Regions from separate parts of the Actinophytocola glycyrrhizae genome, predicted to be linked through region 1. Evidence: riboswitches for the same ligand, from Rfam matches in the RefSeq annotation. Region 1 holds a riboswitch; the other holds the start of a gene.
The links. Region 1 has a riboswitch for thiamine pyrophosphate ahead of thiO (glycine oxidase ThiO). Riboswitches for the same ligand answer to the same signal wherever they lie in the genome.
Positions count from the first base shown of each region.

Region 2: another riboswitch for thiamine pyrophosphate. It lies ahead of ACFPCV_RS06805 (thiamine ABC transporter substrate-binding protein); the one in region 1 lies ahead of thiO (glycine oxidase ThiO).

Region 1 is NZ_JBHSIS010000006.1:384,680-393,303, reverse strand. Features, by position in the region: gene ACFPCV_RS12575 (GntR family transcriptional regulator) at 4-759, shown strand; gene ACFPCV_RS12570 (MFS transporter) at 756-2,279, shown strand; gene ACFPCV_RS12565 (threonine ammonia-lyase) at 2,341-3,336, opposite strand; gene ACFPCV_RS12560 (hypothetical protein) at 3,433-4,182, shown strand; gene ACFPCV_RS12555 (S1 family peptidase) at 4,379-5,524, shown strand; gene thiE (thiamine phosphate synthase) at 5,640-6,299, opposite strand; TPP riboswitch at 6,321-6,429, shown strand; gene thiO (glycine oxidase ThiO) at 6,426-7,505, shown strand; gene thiS (sulfur carrier protein ThiS) at 7,510-7,710, shown strand; gene thiG (thiazole synthase) at 7,712-8,467, shown strand; gene ACFPCV_RS12530 (phosphoribosyltransferase) at 8,474-8,624, opposite strand, start outside.
Region 2 is NZ_JBHSIS010000003.1:142,520-151,143, forward strand. Features, by position in the region: gene ACFPCV_RS06780 (LolA family protein) at 1-447, shown strand, start outside; gene ACFPCV_RS06785 (ABC transporter ATP-binding protein) at 462-1,484, shown strand; gene ACFPCV_RS06790 (ABC transporter permease subunit) at 1,468-2,340, shown strand; gene ACFPCV_RS06795 (ABC transporter ATP-binding protein) at 2,302-3,324, opposite strand; gene ACFPCV_RS06800 (ABC transporter permease) at 3,321-4,916, opposite strand; gene ACFPCV_RS06805 (thiamine ABC transporter substrate-binding protein) at 4,892-5,923, opposite strand; TPP riboswitch at 5,915-6,029, opposite strand; gene ACFPCV_RS06810 (4a-hydroxytetrahydrobiopterin dehydratase) at 6,076-6,375, shown strand; gene ACFPCV_RS06815 (alkaline phosphatase D family protein) at 6,615-8,267, opposite strand; gene ACFPCV_RS06820 (NIPSNAP family protein) at 8,322-8,624, shown strand, end outside.

The sequences.
Region 1 (8,624 bases):
GCCATGCTCGAAACGTCGGCCGCGCAGGAGCCCGACGCCGGTACCCGCGCCATGCGCGAACCCAAGTACTGGGGTCTGAAAAGGCACCTGCTCGACCTGCTCGCCTCCCTGCCGCCGGGGTCGCCGATCCCCACCGAACGTTCACTCGCCGCCGAGTTCGACGTGTCACGCACCACCGTGCGCCAGGCTCTTGCCGACCTGACGGTGGAAGGCCGGCTACTGCGCGTGCAGGGCAAGGGCACGTTCGCGGCGGAACCCAAGGTGGCACAGCGGTTGCAGCTGTCTTCGTACACAGAGGACATGCGGGCGCAGGGTCGTGAGCCGTCGTCGCAGCTCATCGACATCTCGGAGATCCCGGCGGAGAACGAGCTGACCACACTGCTCGGCATCCGTTCCGGCGCGAAGGTGCTGCGCATGCAGCGCCTCCGCCTCGCCGACGGCGAGCCGATGGCGATCGAGACCACCCACCTGCCGCTCGGCCGGTTCCGCGGCCTGCGCAAGTACCTGGCCCCCGGCGGCTCGCTGTACCAGGTGCTGCGGGACCGCTTCGACGTCGAGATGGGGCACGCGGAGGAGACGATAGAGACCGCGCTCGCCGGGCCGCACGAGGCCGAGCTGCTCGGCGCGGACGTCGGGATGCCGATGCTGCTGCTGTCCCGGCACTCGTTCGACACCACCGAACGGCCGGTGGAGTGGGTGCGGTCGGTGTACCGCGGCGACCGGTACAAGTTCGTCGCGGAGCTCAACCGGCCCTCATGACCACCAGCCAGAGCCGGGGAGAGGTCCGCTGGGGCAGTCCGGTCGCCCGCGGCGTGCTCGCCGCGACCATCCTCGGCTCCGGCATGGCGTTCCTCGACGGCACGGTCGTCAACATCGCGCTGCCGCACATCGGTGCGGAGTTCGGCGCCGACGTCGCCGGCCTGCAGTGGATCGTCAACGGCTACCTGCTGACACTCGCCGCGCTGATCCTGGTGGCCGGCTCGCTCGGCGACCGGTACGGCCGCCGCCGCGTCTACCTCGTCGGCGTCGGCTGGTTCGCGGTGTCCTCGCTGCTCTGCGGCGTGGCGGTGAACACGGAGATGCTGGTCGGCGCGCGGATCCTGCAGGGCATCGGTGGCGCGCTGCTCACCCCGGGCGCGCTCGCGATCATCCAGTCGTCGTTCCACCGGGAGGACCGGGCGCGGGCGATCGGCGCGTGGTCGGGTCTCGGCGGCATCGCGGGCGCGGTCGGCCCGCTGGTGGGCGGCCTGCTCGTGCAGGCGTGGTCGTGGCGGCTCGCGTTCCTGATCAACCTGCCGATCGGGCTGGCCGTGGTGTGGCTGACCAGGAGGTACGTGCCCGAGTCGTGCGACGACTCGATGGGCGGGCGTCCGGACGTGTGGGGCTCGGTGCTCGGCGCGCTGGGGCTCGCCGGGGTCACCACCGCGTTGGTGGAGGGGCCCGGCCGCGGCGCAGGCGACCCGCTGGTGGTCGGCGGGGCCGCGCTCGGGGTGGTGTGCCTGGTCGGGTTCGTGGTGCTGCAGATGCGGCAGCGCGACCCGCTGGTGCCGCCGGACATCTTCGCGAACCGGACGTTCGTGGTGGCGAACCTGCTGACGTTCGTGGTCTACGCGGCGCTCGGCGGGGTGATGATGTTGTTCGTCCTGCAGTTGCAGGTGTCGCTCGGCTACTCGCCCTTGTTCGCGGGCCTTGCCAGCGTGCCGATCTCGGTGCTCATGCTGTTGCTGTCCGCGCGGTCCGGGAAGCTCGCGCAGCGGTTCGGGCCGCGGCCGTTCCTGGTGGCCGGGCCGCTCGTGATCGCGCTGGCGATGGTGCTGTACACCCGGGTCACGCCCGGTGCGTCGTACCTGTTCACCGTGCTGCCCGCGGTGGTCGTGTTCGGGCTCGGGCTGACCGCGGTGGTCGCGCCGGTGACCGCGACGGTGCTGGCCGCCGCGCAGGACCGGCACGCCGGGGTGGCGTCCGGGGTGAACAACGCGATCGCGCGGACCGGCGGCCTGCTCGCGGTGGCGATCCTGCCCGCCGCGGCCGGGCTGTCCGGCGAGTCCTACGCCGACCCGGCCGCGATGACCTCGGGCTGGCAGACGGCGATGTGGCTGTGCGCCGGGTTGTGCGTGGTCGGTGGCGTGCTGGCGCTGTGGGTGCGCAACGACGTGCTCGCCCCGGCTGTGGAATCGGCGGCGGCCCCGCCCGAGCTGCCGGCGCCGGGGGACTGCGTGAGCTGCGGGGTGACGAGCCCGCCGACACACATGCGGGCCGGCCCGCCTCCCCGCATGTGAAAAGTGCTGGTCCCGACCCAGCGAGCGTCGCGGTTCGCCGGTGGATGGTGGTTGCGTGCCGTCACGTTCCCCTGAGGCTCCGTTGGCTGTGTGAGGGCTTTGTCCAGACCTGGGTCGTGAGGATCTCCGCGAACAGTGCCGGGTCGATGTTGCCGCCCGAGTTGACCGCGACCGTCCTGCCCTTCGGCAGGTTCGCGTGCAGGTAGGCGGCCGTGGTGACCGCGCCGCTGGGTTCCGCGACCACCTGTGACCTGGTGGCGAGCAGGCCGATCGCGTCCTTGATCTGGTCCTCGGTGACGGTGACCATGTCGTCGACGAACTTGCGGACGTGCGCGAACGTCAGTTCCGACGGCGTGGACCGCAGCCCGTCGGCGATGGTGCGTGCGCGGTCGTCGGTCGACCAGTCCGGGCGCAGCCCGGTGCGGAAGCCTTCCGCGGTGTCGCCCGCGAGCTCCGGCTCGACGCCGATGACCCGCGCGTGCGGTGCCATCGCCTTGATCGCGGTCGCGACCCCGGAGATCAGCCCGGCGCCGCTCACCGGCACGAGCACCACCTCGACGTCCGGCAGGTCGGCCGCGATCTCCAGCCCGATGGTGCCCTGGCCCGCGATGACGTCCGGGTGGTCGAAAGGCGGGATCAGCGTGCCGCCGTTCGCGGCGACGACCTCCGCCGCGGCCGACTCGCGGTCGGCGGGCGGCACGATCAGCACCTCCGCGCCGTGCCCGCGGGTGGCGTCGACCTTGACCCGCGGGGTGTTCGTGGTCACCACGATGGTCGCCGGGACGCCGTAGGTCTTCGCGACGTACGCGACGGCCTGCGCGTGGTTCCCGCTCGAGTAGGCGACCACCCCGCGGGCACGCACCTCGGCGGGCAGCCGCCCGATCGCGTTGGCGGCGCCGCGGATCTTGAACGCGCCGATGGGTTGCAGCTGCTCGGGTTTGAGCCACAGGGGACGGTCGGGGGCCGCCCAAAGGCAGGGCAGCAAAGGAGTTCGCACGACGCGGTCGCCGATGCGCGCGGCGGCCGCGTCGATGTCTTCGATGGTGGTCAGTTGCACAACTCCGAGTATGCACTGTCCACAATGGACTGTGTCGGTGCTCACCATCGGCCGACCGGGGGAGCGATCTGCCCGTCCTTGCCGTTGGAGAAGTGGATGAGCCGCGAAGCAGACGAAGGGATCATGAGCGACAAGGACGAGGACGCGGACAGAATGCGGATCAGCCAGGTGCTGGCCGGCGCGCTCGCGGCGGTCACCGCGGCACTGATCGGCTCGACCATGGGGGTGGCGGGCACCATCGCGGGTGCCGGGGTGGCCAGCGTCGTCTCGACCGTCGGCGGTGCCCTCTACCTGCGGTCGATCGAGCGGACCAGCAACAGCGTGCGCACGGTGCGTGCCAAGGTCGTCGGCAGGTCCGGCGGCTCGACCGTGCTGGTCGCCGATCCCGGGACGGCGCCGCCGGTGGCGGGCGAGGAGGTCGAGGCCACGCCGGACGAGGAGCCCGGCGACCGCCCGCAAGGGGAACGCGGGAAGCGCCGGTGGCCGATGCTGGTCGTCGGCAGCCTGGCGGTGTTCGCGCTGGGCATGCTGGCCGTGACCGGCATCGAGTGGCTGCGCGGCGAGCCGCTTTCCGGTGGCACCGGCACCACGTTCGGCAGCGTCGTCCTGCCGCACCGCGACGACGACACCCAGCGGCAGGAACAGCCCGCGGACCCGGCGACGTCCACCACCGCGCCGACCGCGCCTGCCCCCGGCTCGGCCCCGCCTGGGCCCACCACCACGGGCCCTGCCACCACGACGACCACGCCGCCGAGCGAGCCGAGCACCACGACGACCACGACACCGCCGGTCACCACGACGACCGAGGTGGAGGCGCCCGGCGGCAGCGCCATCCCGCCGAACTGACTCTCCGTAACGAACCGCTCGGGCACTATGGCAACTGTTGTCCCCGAACGGGCGATGCCTCAACGCTGCGTATGCAAATACTTTCAGGAGGCCATCCATCCCGGATGGTGAGACCCCTCTGTTGAACACCCGGGAGCCGCTCCACCCCCCTGCTCGCTCCTGGGTCCCCCTGCAAGAAAACGAGGGAGCAACCCTGATGAAACGCACAACCCTTGTGCGCATGGGCAGTACCGCACTGCTCACACTGGGCCTGGCGCTGACGTTCGCCACGCCCGCCAACAGCGTGCCGGTCACGTCGGACCTGGGTGAGATCCAGGCGGCGATGCAACGGGACCTCGGCCTGACCCCGCAGCAGGCGCAAGCCCGGTCCCAGCAGGAGAAGGTGGCCTGGTCGAAGGACAAGACCCTGCGAATCGCCCTGGGCAGCGACTTCGCGGGCAGCCGGTTCGACGCGAAGTCGGGCAAGCTGGTGGTGGACGTCGCCGACGCGAGCCGCGTCGGCGAGGTCAAGGCCTCCGGTGCGCTGGCCCGCGTGGTCGAGCACAGCGAGGCCGAACTGAACGCCGTCGCCTCGAAGCTGGCACAGGGCAGTGCCAGTGTGCCGAAGTCGGTCACCGGCTGGCGGGTCGACGCGGAGTCCAACGCCGTGGTCGTCTCCGTCCACGGCACCGACGCCGCGGCCACGAGCTGGGCCAAGGGCCTGGGCGCGGAGGTCCGTTTCGAGCACGTCGCCGAGCGGCCGCAGACCTTCTGGAACCTGATCGGCGGACAGGCGATCACCAGGAGCGGTTCCCGCTGCTCGCTGGGCTTCAACGCCCGCAGCGGCAGCGCGCGGTACGTCATCACCGCCGGTCACTGCACCAACGGCGGCGGCACGTGGTCCGGCACCGGCGGCACCATCGGCGGCGTCTCCGGTTCGTCGTTCCCCACCAACGACTACGGCCGCATCACCGTGAGCTCCAGCTCCGCGGTGCAGACGGGCCTGGTCGACCGCTACAGCTCGGGCAGTGACGTGCGCGTCACCGGTTCGAGCGCGGTGGGCAACGGCGCGGCGGTGTGCCGTTCCGGCTCCACCACCGGCTGGCACTGCGGCACCGTCTCCTCCACCAACGCGACGGTGTGCTACTCGCAGGGCTGCGTCTACCAGACGTTCCGCACCAGCGTGTGTGCTGAGCCCGGTGACTCCGGCGGTTCGCTGGTGAGCAGCCCGTCCGGCTCGACCGTCCAGGCCCAGGGCCTGACCTCGGGTGGTTCGGGCAACTGCCGCACCGGCGGAACGACGTACTACCAGAAGATCAACGAAGCACTGAGCGCCTACGGCCTGTCACTCGTCACAGGCTGACCGTGCTTGCCAGCGGACGGGCCGAACCCTGCCGGCCCGTCCGCTGGTTTCTGTTCCGAGTCGTGCCCTGCCCTGAAAGACGCTTTCGGGACGCTCAACGTCCCCAAAGCGTCTTTCAGGGCATCGGTGTGGTGCGCAGGGCCGCTGCCAGCCGCGCCGCCGCTGCCCCCGGGTCCGCCGCCTCGGTGATCGCGCGGACCACCACCACCCTGGACGCACCCGCCGCCAGTACCTCCGGCAGCCGTTCCTCGTCGATGCCGCCGATCGCGAACCACGGCCGGGTCGTGCCCGTCGCGGCCGTCGCGCGGACCAGGTCCAGCCCCGGCGCGGGGCGACCCGGTTTCGTCGGGGTCGGCCAGCACGGGCCCGTGCAGAAGTAGTCGACGCCCGGTTCGCCCGCCGCGGCGCTCGCCTGTGGCCCGTCGTGGGTCGAGCGGCCGATCACCACGTCCTCGCCGAGGATCCTGCGGGCCAACGGGACCGGCAGGTCGTCCTGGCCGAGGTGCAGCACGTCCGCGCCGGCCGCGAGCGCGACGTCCGCGCGGTCGTTCACCGACAGCAGCGCACCGTGCCGGGCGCACGCCTCCGCCAGCACCTCGAGTGCGGCGAGCTCCTCCCGCGCCTCGAGGCCCTTCTCCCGCAGCTGGATCACGTCCACGCCACCGGCCAGCGCGGCGTCCGCGAACCCAGCCAGGTCCGGGCGGTTCCCGGTGCACAGGTACAGCCGCGCGTCCGTCAGCCGCGCACGAATCCGGTCTCCGTCTGGTCGAGGCACCCGTTCACGCTATACGGTGGAGGTGGTCCGCACGGGAGTCCAGAGGACTGGGCTGAGAGGGGATCTGCCGATCCCGACCGTCGAACCTGATCCGGATCATGCCGGCGCAGGGAGCGTGAATGTGCTGTGAGTCACAACGTGGTCGTCGTGGGCGGCGGGGTCATCGGGTTGTCCGTCGCGTGGCGGCTCGCGGCCGAACACGACGTGACGCTCGTCGACCCCACCCCGGCCCTCGGCGCGTCGTGGGCCGCGGGCGGGATGCTCGCGCCGGTCACCGAGGCGTGGCCGGGTGAGGAGGAGCTGCTCGACGTCGGCGCCGCGTCGCTCGCTGCGTGGCCGGGGTTCGCGGCGAACCTGGGCGTCGACCTGTTCACCGAGGGCACGGTCGTCGCCGGGTTCGACGCGGCCGACACCGCGCAGCTCGACGTCGTCGCCGACTTCCTCGCGCGGCGGGGCAGGACGGTCGACCGGCTCACCGGCCGCGAGCTGCGCAGGGTCGAGCCGACCATCGGGCCCGCCGTGCGAGGTGGGCTGCACGTGCCCGGCGACCTGGCTGTCGACAACCGGGAACTGTTGCGGCGCCTGACCGCCGCCGCGTACGAGGCGGGGGTGGCCTTCCTCCGTGAGCGGGTGCGGGCGGTGCGGGCCGGTGCGGTCGAACTCGCGGGTTCGGCACTGCCCTGCGAGGTGGCCGTCATCGCCGCGGGCGCGTGGAGCAGCGGGCTGCACCCGGCGCTCGCGTCGGCGGTGCGGCCGGTGAAGGGCGAGATCCTGCGGTTGCGTGCCAGGGACGGCACGTTGCCGCCGCCCCGGCACACCGTGCGTGCGTTGGTCGAGTCCCGGCCGGTCTACCTGGTGCCGAGGGCCGACGGCGAGCTGGTGCTCGGCGCGACGCAGTACGAGGCGGGCTTCGACACCGCGGTCACCGCGGGTGGCGTGCGTGACCTGCTCGTCCACGCGGAACGCGTGGTGCCCGCGATCGCCGAGTACGAGCTGACGGAGACCGCGGCGGGGCTGCGCGCGGGCAGCAGGGACAACCTCCCGCTGGTCGGCTGGCTGGAACCGGGGGTGCTGGTTGCGGCGGGACACCACCGCAACGGCCTGCTGCTGGCCCCGATCACGGCGGAGGCGATCCGCGCCATGGCAGCGGGCGTCGAACCGCCGGCGGAGATCAAGGCCGCCGACCCCGCCCGACTGGAGAGGTGACGTGATGCAGGTACGGGTCAACGGCACGGAACGCGAGGTGCCCGACGGCGCGACGGTGACCGAACTCCTTGCCGCACTGGGGGTTCCGGCCAAGGGTGTGGCCGTCGCGGTGGACGGTCATGTCGTCGCGCGGACCGAGCACGACACGAAGGTGGTGCCCGACGACGCCGACGTCGAGGTGCTGACCGCGGTGCAGGGAGGCTGACATGGACGACCCATTCGTCATCGGGGACCGGCAGTACTCGTCGAGGCTGATCACGGGCACCGGTGGTGCCGCGAACCTGGCGGTGCTGGAACGCGCGCTGAAGGCGTCGGGCACCGAGCTGACGACGGTGTCGATCCGGCGCGTGGACACCCAGGGTGGCACCGGTGTGCTGGAACTGCTGGAGCGGCTGGGCATCGACCCGCTGCCGAACACGGCGGGCTGCCGGACCGCGGCGGAGGCGGTGCTCACGGCGCGGATGGCCCGCGAGGCGCTTGGCACGTCGTGGGTGAAGCTGGAGGTCGTCGCCGACGACCGCACGCTGCTGCCGGACCCCGTCGAACTGCTGGAAGCCGCGGCGACGCTGGTCGACGACGGTTTCACGGTCCTGCCGTACACCAACGACGACCCGGTGCTGGCGCTGCGGCTGGAGGAGACCGGCTGTGTCGCGGTGATGCCGCTCGGGTCGCCGATCGGCACCGGCCTGGGGATCCGCAACCCGCACAACATCGAACTGATCGTGAAAAGGGCCGGCGTGCCGGTGATCCTGGACGCGGGCATCGGCACGGCGTCGGACGCGGCGCTCGCGATGGAACTCGGCTGCTCCGCGGTACTGCTGGCGACCGCGGTCACCAGGGCAACGGACCCGGAGGCGATGGCGACGGCGATGCGGCACGCCGTGCTGGCAGGCCGCCTGGCGCACGGCGCGGGCCGGGTACCGCAACGGTTCTGGGCCCAGGCATCGAGCCCACCGCGCTGACGTCCATCACGGACAGTCGCCGCCGGTCACCGGACAACGCATCGCGTTGTACGGCTCGTCGAGTGTCTCGATGAGCTGGCGGTGGTCATCCCAGTCGTATCGGAGCCACCGGGTCACGCAGAGGACGGTCACGTGTGCCGCTCCCACGTTCTTCAGG
Region 2 (8,624 bases), on a different contig from region 1:
CTCGCGAACGGGCAGGCCGACCCGGCGGTGAAGATCGGGTTCACCGAGTTCACGTCCGGCGCGCAGGACCCGGAGCTGTTCCGGTTCACCCCGCCCGCGGGGGCGACCGTGACGGAGAAGGACGTGCCGACGGAACGGCACGGCGAGCAGGTCGACGACTGGCTGGCGCAGGCGGACATGAAGACCGTCGGACGCGGCTGGGACGTCGTCGCCACCGGCAAGGTGCCCGCCGAGGCGCTCGCGGCGGCCGATGACATGTCCGGCCGGGGCGGCCAGGACGCGTTCGCGCTGCTCGGCACGTTCGGCAAGCAGGTCCACGGTGAGTTCGGCACCGGCTACGTGATCTCCACCAGCGTCGGCACCGCGTTGATCACCGAGGACGGCAGGGTCGCGATCGGCGCCGTGCCGGAGCAGGTGGTCACGGAAGCCATCAAGACGGTCCGGTGAGTACCGTCACCGGCATGACTACCGAGGAGGAGGCCCCCGCGGTGAGTTCCGCGGGGGCCCCCGCCCGTCTGGCGGCCAGGACCCGCAACCTGCGGAAGGTGTACGGCAAGACGGTCGCGGTCGACCACGTCGACCTCGACGTGCCGGTCGGCGCGGTGCTCGGCATGCTCGGCCCGAACGGTTCCGGCAAGACCACCACGATCCGCATGCTGCTCGGCCTGGTCCTGCCGACCGCGGGCACGGTGGAGCTGCTCGGCCACCGGATGCCCGACGGCGCGGGCTGGGCGCTGCCCGAGGTGGGCGCGCTGGTCGAGGGCCCCGGGTTCCACCCGTTCCTGTCGGGACGGGACAACCTGCTGCGGGTCGCGGCCGCCGAGCCGAGGCTCGCGTCGAAGGACATCCCGCGCGCGGTCGGGCAGGCACTCGAACGGGTCGGCCTGTCCGCCGCGGCGAACCGCCGCTACCGGGGCTACTCGCTCGGCATGAAGCAGCGGCTGGGACTCGCGTCCGCGCTGCTGATCCCGCGCCGGTTCGTGGTGCTGGACGAGCCGACCAACGGGCTCGACCCGGCCGGCACGCGTGAGGTGCGGGCGGTCGTCGCCGACCTGCACGCGTCCGGCACGACGGTGCTCGTGTCGTCGCACCTGCTGGCCGAGGTGGAGGCGACCTGCACGCACGTCGCCGTGCTGCACCAGGGTTCGGTCGTGGCCCAGGGGGAGCTGGCCGAGCTGCTGGAGGCCGGTGACGCGGGCGTGCTGGTGTCCACGCCGGACGTCGCGGTGGCCGTGGACGCGTTGCGGGACAACCGGATACCGGCGCGGGAGGCGCCGGGCGGGGTGCGGGTGGACCTCGCGGCCACCACCGCGCCGGAGGTCGTCGCGACGCTGGTGGGTGCCGGGGTGGCGGTGCACGAGGTGCGCAGGCAGCGGACCGGGCTGGAGGAGCTGTTCGCGCGGCTCACCGAGTCCGCCGAGCAGGGCCCCCGGCTGTCCGAGGTGGACACTTTCGAGGAGGCGCGTGATGACGCTCGCCGTTGACGCGCCCATCGTCACAGAACAGCGGACCAGGGCGCCGGTCGGGCGGCTGCTGTGGTCCGAGCTGCGGTTCATGATCCGCAGGCCGCGCACGCTCGTCGCGCTCGGCGTGCTCGCCGTGGCGCCGGTCATCGCGGCCGTCGCCATGTCGGTCGCGACGGAGGCGGCCGAGAACGGCGCCGGTGACCGGACACTGCAGAGCGTCGCCGCGCTGGTGTCGGACAACGGGCTGATCCTGCCGGTGTTCCTCCTGCTGCTGTCGCTCGCGATGCTGCTGCCGATGCTGGGTGCCATGTGGTCGGCGGACGCGCTCGCGGCCGAGTCGCAGACCGGCGCGCTGCGCGGGCTGCTGCTCGCACCGGTCGGCCGGGCGCGACTGCTCGCGGTGAAGGCGTTCGGCGTTGCCGTGCTGTCGCTGGTAGCGGTGCTGATCGTCACGGTCGTGTCGGTGCTCGCCGGGCTCGCGATCCTCGGTGGCGGCGGCATGCTCACCATGTCGGGCACCGTGTTGCCGTTCGGGGCGTCGCTCGGCCGGATCGCGCTGCTGGCGTTGCTGGTGACGGTCCAGGTGTGGGCGGTCGCGGCGGTCGCGCTCGCGGTCTCGGCGGCCACCGAGCACCCGCTGGTGGTGCTGGCGTCCACCCTCGGCGGGCTCATCGTGTTCACGATCCTCGGCAACATCCCCGCGCTGGACTGGCTGCACCCGGTGCTGCTGACCGACGCGTGGGAGTCGCTCGGCGACGTGATCCGCGACCCGATGCCGACGGACGGGATCGTCAACGCGGTCCTGCGTGCCCTCTGCTACCTGGTCATCGGCTACTCACTCGCCCTGGCCCGCATCTCGACGAAGGACGGCTAACCCGTCCGGGTCCAACCTCAGGTGGACGCGGTCGCCCGGTGTCTCCGCGATGGCGGCGACCGCGTCGACCACCCGGTCGCTCCCGTCGAGACGGACCTGCAGCCGCACGTGGTCGCGGCGGTGCACCGACCGCAGGAGCTTGCCGCCGATCCCGTTCCCGGTCAGCCGCAACGCATTGGGCCGCAGGCCGAGCGTGACCTCGCCCGCCGGCGCCCAAGGCAGGTCGGCCGACCCGAGTTCGCAGGTCGCGGTGCCGTCGGTGACGGTCGCGGGCAGGAACAGGCCGCAGCCGAGGAAACGGGCGGTGTCCTCGTCGGCCGGGTGCCGCCACACCTGTTCCGGCGGGCCGGTCTGCACGATCCTCCCCCTGCGCATCACCGCGACCCGGTCGGCGAGCGTGAACGCCTCGTCGTGGTCGTGGGTCACCACCAGCGCGGTCGCGCCCGCCACCCGCAGCAGCCCGGCCAGGTCCATGGCGAGCTGCTCGCGCAGCGCGCGGTCCAGCGCGGACAGCGGCTCGTCCAGCAACAGCAGCCGCGGCCGGGGCGCCAGTGCCCGCGCGAGCGCGACCCGCTGCGCCTCACCGCCGGACAGCTCGGTGACCCTGCGCCGCTCGTACCCGGCGAGCCCCACCAGGTCCAGCAGCTCCGCGACCCGTTCCGCGCGGCCGGGCAGACGCCGCATCCGCAGCCCGAACGCCACGTTCCCGGCCACGTCCCGGTGCGGGAACAGCTGCCCGTCCTGGAACACGAGCCCGAACCCGCGCCGGTGCACCGGCACGGCCGCGAGGTCGGTGTCGTCCCACCGGACCGTGCCGCCCGCGGTCGGCTCCAGCCCGGCGACCGCGCGCAGCAGCGTCGACTTGCCGCACCCGGACGGCCCGAGCAGCGCCAGCACCTCGCCGTCCGCGACCGTCAGGTCCACCTCGGACACCGCGGCCAGCGTCCCGTACCGCACGGTCAGACCCTCGACTGCCAGCATCAGAACTCTCCCACCGGCACGCGTACCCGCTCGACGACCGCGACCACGGCGACCGTGACCACGACGAGCAGCGTGCACGCCGCGTACGCCATCTGGTTGTTCAGCTCACCCGGCCGCGAGATCAGCCGCGCGATCGCGACCGGCAGCGTCGCCGTGTCGGGGCGGGCGAGGAAGCTCGTCGCGCCGAACTCGCCGAGCGCCACCACGAACCCGAACGCGGCCGCGGTCCCCAGCGACCGGCCCGCCATCGGCACGTCGACCTCCCGCCACACCCGCCACGGGCCCGCGCCAAGCGACGCGGCGGCCTGCCGCAGCCGCTCGTCGATGGACCGCAGGACCGGCAGCATGATGCGGATGACCAGCGGCGTCACCACGAGCGCCTGCGCGAGCGGCACCAGCGCGGCGGACGTGCGCAGGTCGCCCGGCAGCACGTCGAGCGTGATCAGGTAGCCGAAGCCGACGGTCACCGCGGACACCCCGAGCGGCAGCATGAACGCCGTGTCGATCACCTCGACGTACCGGACGCGGTCGCGTGCCAGGGAAACGAGCACCACGCTCGCCATCGTGCCGAGCGTGACCGCGATCAGCGTGGCGTCGGTGGCGGCCGCGAGGGAGTTCCTGGCCGCGTCGAAACCGGAGATGTCGAGCGAGCCCTCGTACCCGGCCCCGGCCAGCGCCCGGTAGCCGTCGAGCCCGGACCCGAACGACCGCGCGACGAGCGTCGCGACCGGCACGAGCAGCGCGGCGACCACCGCGAGGGCGAGCGCGACCACCCACCACTCGCCGCCGGAGGGCCTGCGCGCGGACTCGGCCTGCCCCCGCAACCGCAGCGCGGTCTCCCTGCGCCGCCGCGCGAGCGCCCCGACCGACAGGGCCGCGACGACCGCACCGAGCTGCAGCAGCGACAGCGCGGCGGCACCCGACAGGTCGAGCAGCTCGACGGTCCGCAGGTAGATCTCGGTCTCCAGGGTCCGCAGCCGGGACCCGCCGAGGATCAGGACCACGCCGAAACTGGTGGCGCAGAACAGGAACACGACCGCTGCCGCCGACCCGATCGCCGGTGCGAGCGCGGGCAGCGTCACGTTCGTGAACGTCCGCAGCCGGGACGCGCCCAGCGCCCGCGCGGCGTCCTCGGCGCGCCGGTCCAGGTGCGTCCACAGCCCGGCGACGGTCCGCGCGACGACCGCCACGTTGAAGAACGCGTTGGCCAGCACGATCGCCGCGACCCCACCGTCGGGCATGAGCCCGCGGAACGCCAGCCCGACCACCACGCTCGGCAGCACGAACGGCACCAGGATGACCACCCGCACCAGGCCAAGCCCCGGCAGCTTCGTCCTGGCCAGCAGGAACGCGACCGGCAGCCCGGCGACGATCGCGACGGCCGTCGCCCCGGCCGCCTGCGCGACCGTGAACCAGACGAGCCCCCACACGTCGGCGGTCGCGAGCGCGGCGAGCACACCGCCTTCCGCGAGGCCGAGCCGCAGGATCGCCACGACCGGCCACACGAAGAAGACGGCGAGGAAACCCAGGGGCACCAACGCGACCAGCGTCAGCCCCCTGGGGGTGCTCCTCAGCCCTGCACGATCGCGCGCCACTCGCCGATCCACCGCTCGCGGTTCTGCTGGATCTGTGCCGACGGCAGCTCGGCGGGATCCGCCGGCAGCGGCGCGGCCTTCTGCCACGCCTCCGGCAGGGTGACCCCGGCGCGGGCCGGGTACACGTACATCTGCTCGGGCACCTGCGACTGGAACCGCTCGGACAGCAGGAAGTCCATGACCTTCTCCGCGTCGTCGGGGTGCGCGGCGCCCTTCAGCACGCCCGCGTACTCGACCTGCCGGAAGCAGGTGTCCAGCACGGCCTTGGTGCGCGGGTTGCCCTGGTCGTCCAGCTCCGCGGCGGGCGACGACGCGTAGGACACGACGATCGGGCGGGGGCCCTTGCCGGAGGAGCCGGAGAACTCCTGCGTGTAGGCCTCCTCCCAGCCGCTGACGACCTGGACGCCGTTGGCCGCCAGCGCGCGCCAGTGGTCCTGCCAGCCGTCGCCGAGCTCCGCGATCGTGCCGAGCAGGTAGGCCAGGCCAGGGGAGGACGTCGCGGGGTCCTCGACGACCAGCAGGTCCTTGTACTCGGGTTCGACCAGGTCCGCGTAGCCGGTCGGTTCGGGAACGCCCTTGGCGGCGAGCGCGGCCGGGTCGATGTTCAGGCACACGTCGCCGAGGTCGACGGCGGTGAGCCGGTCCGTGTCGTCGATCCCGTGGTCGGCGGGCCCGTCGACCTGGGGCGCGTACTCGGCGAACACGTCCTCGTCGAGCGCGCGGGACGCGAACGTGGTGTCCACGCCGTACGCGACGTCGCCGATGGGGCTGTCCTTGGTGAGTACGAGCTGGTTGGTGAGCGCGCCCGCGTCACCGACCTTGCGCACGTCGATCGTGATGCCGGTCTCGTCGGTGAACCGCTCCATCACCTCGTCGCTCATCGCGAACGAGTCGTGGGTGACGAGCACGACCTTCCGCGCGGACTCCTCGTCACCGCCGCCGCCGAGCGAACACCCGGCTAGTGTGACTGTCAGCGCGCCGACCAGCAGAAATGTGCGAAACCGCAAGACGCCTCCTCCCTGCACCGGCATTACCCGGATCAGGTTCGAACGGTCGAGGGCTGCGCGCCCTCCTCTCAGCCCGGCGCGACACCGGACTCCCGTGTGATCCATCCGAGCGTACCTGTGCGGTCGGCGGCGGCACGCGTCACCATGGACACATGCCCGAACTGCTCAGCGACGAAGAAGTCGGCAAGGCCCTCGGCCGTCTGAACGACTGGCGTCTGGAGGAGGGCGCACTGGTCCGCGACGTGGAGCTGGCGAGCTTCCCGCAGGCCATCCAGGTGGTGAACCGGGTGGCGGAGATCGCGGAGAACGACAACCACCACCCGGACATCGACATCCGCTGGCGCACCGTCACGTTCCGCTGCAGCACCCACTCAGCAGGCGGCATCACCACCGCGGACACCTCACTGGCAGAAGAAATCAACGGCGTAGTAACCACCCTCCAGTCCCAGTAACCCCCGCGAGTCCCCCACCCAGAACCCGCGAGTCCCCCACCCAGAACCCGCGAGTCCCCGTTTCGGAACCCGCGAGTCCCCGGTTCAGGACCCGCGAGTCCCCGTTTCGGAACCGGTGAGTTGACGGTTCGTGCCGCGTAGTCCGGGACACGAACCGCGAACTCGGCGGTCCTGAACGGGGGACTCGCGGGTCCTGAACGGGGGACTCGCGAGTCCTGAAACGGGGACTCGCGGGTTGTTCAGTTGGGGTTGGGTTTGGGGGTCAGCGGTACGGTTACCAGTGGTTTCAGTGTTGGTTCTGGGTCGCTGTCGGCTCGTTCCACCACCATTTCGGCCCACCGGCCGGACATGCGCAGCGTCGCGACCGCGTTGCCGAAGTACGGCCCGGCGACCTTCTCCCACTCGACCGGCAGCGGCTCGATGTGCGGCGACCTCAGCATCCGCCACTTCAGCAGCGCCGCGAGCGGCTTCCACCACCCCGCCCGGAACAACGGCCGCATCACCGCGGGTGCCTTGTTGTGCACCGGCGAGCACACCAGCTGCCACACCTGCGCGTTCACCTTCTTCGGGTAGCGCACCTTCGCCGCGTACACGTGGTGCACGTCGCCGGACAGCACGCACACCGTGGACGTGTCGGTGTCGGCGATCCGCCCGATCAGCCGCGCGAGCCGGTCCGACGACGCCCGGAACGACGGCCAGTGCTCCAGGTCGGCGGCCTGCCGCAGCTTCTCGGCGAGCTTCCCGCGCCACCCCGGCCGCCGGCACGCGACCTCGTTCATCGACTGGACGTGGCTGATCGCGTGCGGCATCAGCCACGGCAGCGACGACCCGATCAGCAGGTGGTCGAAATCACCGACGGCGTTCTCCTCGATCCACTCGAACTCCTGGTCGCTGACCATCGACCGCACGCCGCCCGACAGGATGCGGCCGGAGCGGGTGTCGATCACCAGCAGCCGCACGTTGCCGTAGTCGCGCCGGTAGCTCCACCTGGTGCCCTTGCTGCCGTTGACCTCCTGCCTGGCCTTCTCGGCGAACTCGTCGAGCAGGTCGGCGGCGTCCCCGTCGCGCCCCTTCTCGAGGACCGCCTTGTACAGCTCGTCGGTCTCCAGCTCGCCGGGGCTCAGGTTGCCGAGCTGCTGGTAGATCCAGTAGGTGGCGAGCGCGTGCCGCTCGCGGATCGGCCACCAGGAGGTCCTCTCCTTCTCGTCGCGCCACGTCTGCGAGGTGTTCCAGTCGTCGCGGACGTCGTGGTCGTCGAAGACCATCGACGTCGGCACGGTCGACATCAGCCAGCGCGTCATGGGAGCGGTCCACGCCTCGAGGTACAGGCGGGTGTACTCCTCGAAGTCGGCGACCTCGACGCCGGGCGCCTCCTTGAGCGACCGGCGCGTCGCGAGCCAGGCCCTGGTGCCCTTCGTCGTGTCGTCGGCGTAGACCTGGTCGCCGAGCAGCACCAGCGCGTCCGGCCAGTCGATCTCGTCCTCGGTGCGCATCCGGTGCGCGTAGGCGGCGAGCGCGTCGGTGCCCATCCGCTTCTGCTCGCCGGGGTCGTCGGTCTCGGGCATCCGGCAGGACCCGAACAACATCACGAACGCGGGGTCGCCGCCTTCCGGGTAGGTGCGGATCCGGCTGGGCGGGAAATTCGAGTCCGCGGGCGGCCAGACGGTCTCCCCGTCCAGCGCCACCTCGTAGGGCGTCGCCGTGCCGGGTTCGAGCCCGGTGACCACGACGAGCGCGTAGTGATGACCGAAAACGGTGAACGTGTGGGCCGCGACGTCACCGATCGTGACCGTGCACGGTGTGTCGGTCTCGACCCACAGCGTGGCGGTGCGGGTGTCGACATGTCGCAGCAGCGGGCCGAGTAGCAGTCTGGGCACCCTGACATCAAACATGGCCGACCAATAAGGTGACACCCGCCCAGGTGATCCACGTGAGAGGGAGCGGCGATGGCCGATGTTCTCGAGCTCCGTCAGTACACCCTCCGGCCCGGCAGGCGGGACGACCTGATCGACCTGTTCGACCGGGAGTTCGTCGAGACCCAGGAGGCGGTCGGCGCGCAGGTGCTCGGCCAGTTCCGCGACCTCGACGACGAGAACCGGTTCGTGTGGCTGCGCGGCTTCGCGGACATGCCTGCCAGGGGAAAGGCCCTCGCGGAGTTCTACGGCGGACCGGTGTGGGCGGCACACCGCGACAGTGCCAACGACACGATGATCGACTCGGACGACGTGCTGCTGCTGTGCCCCGTGACC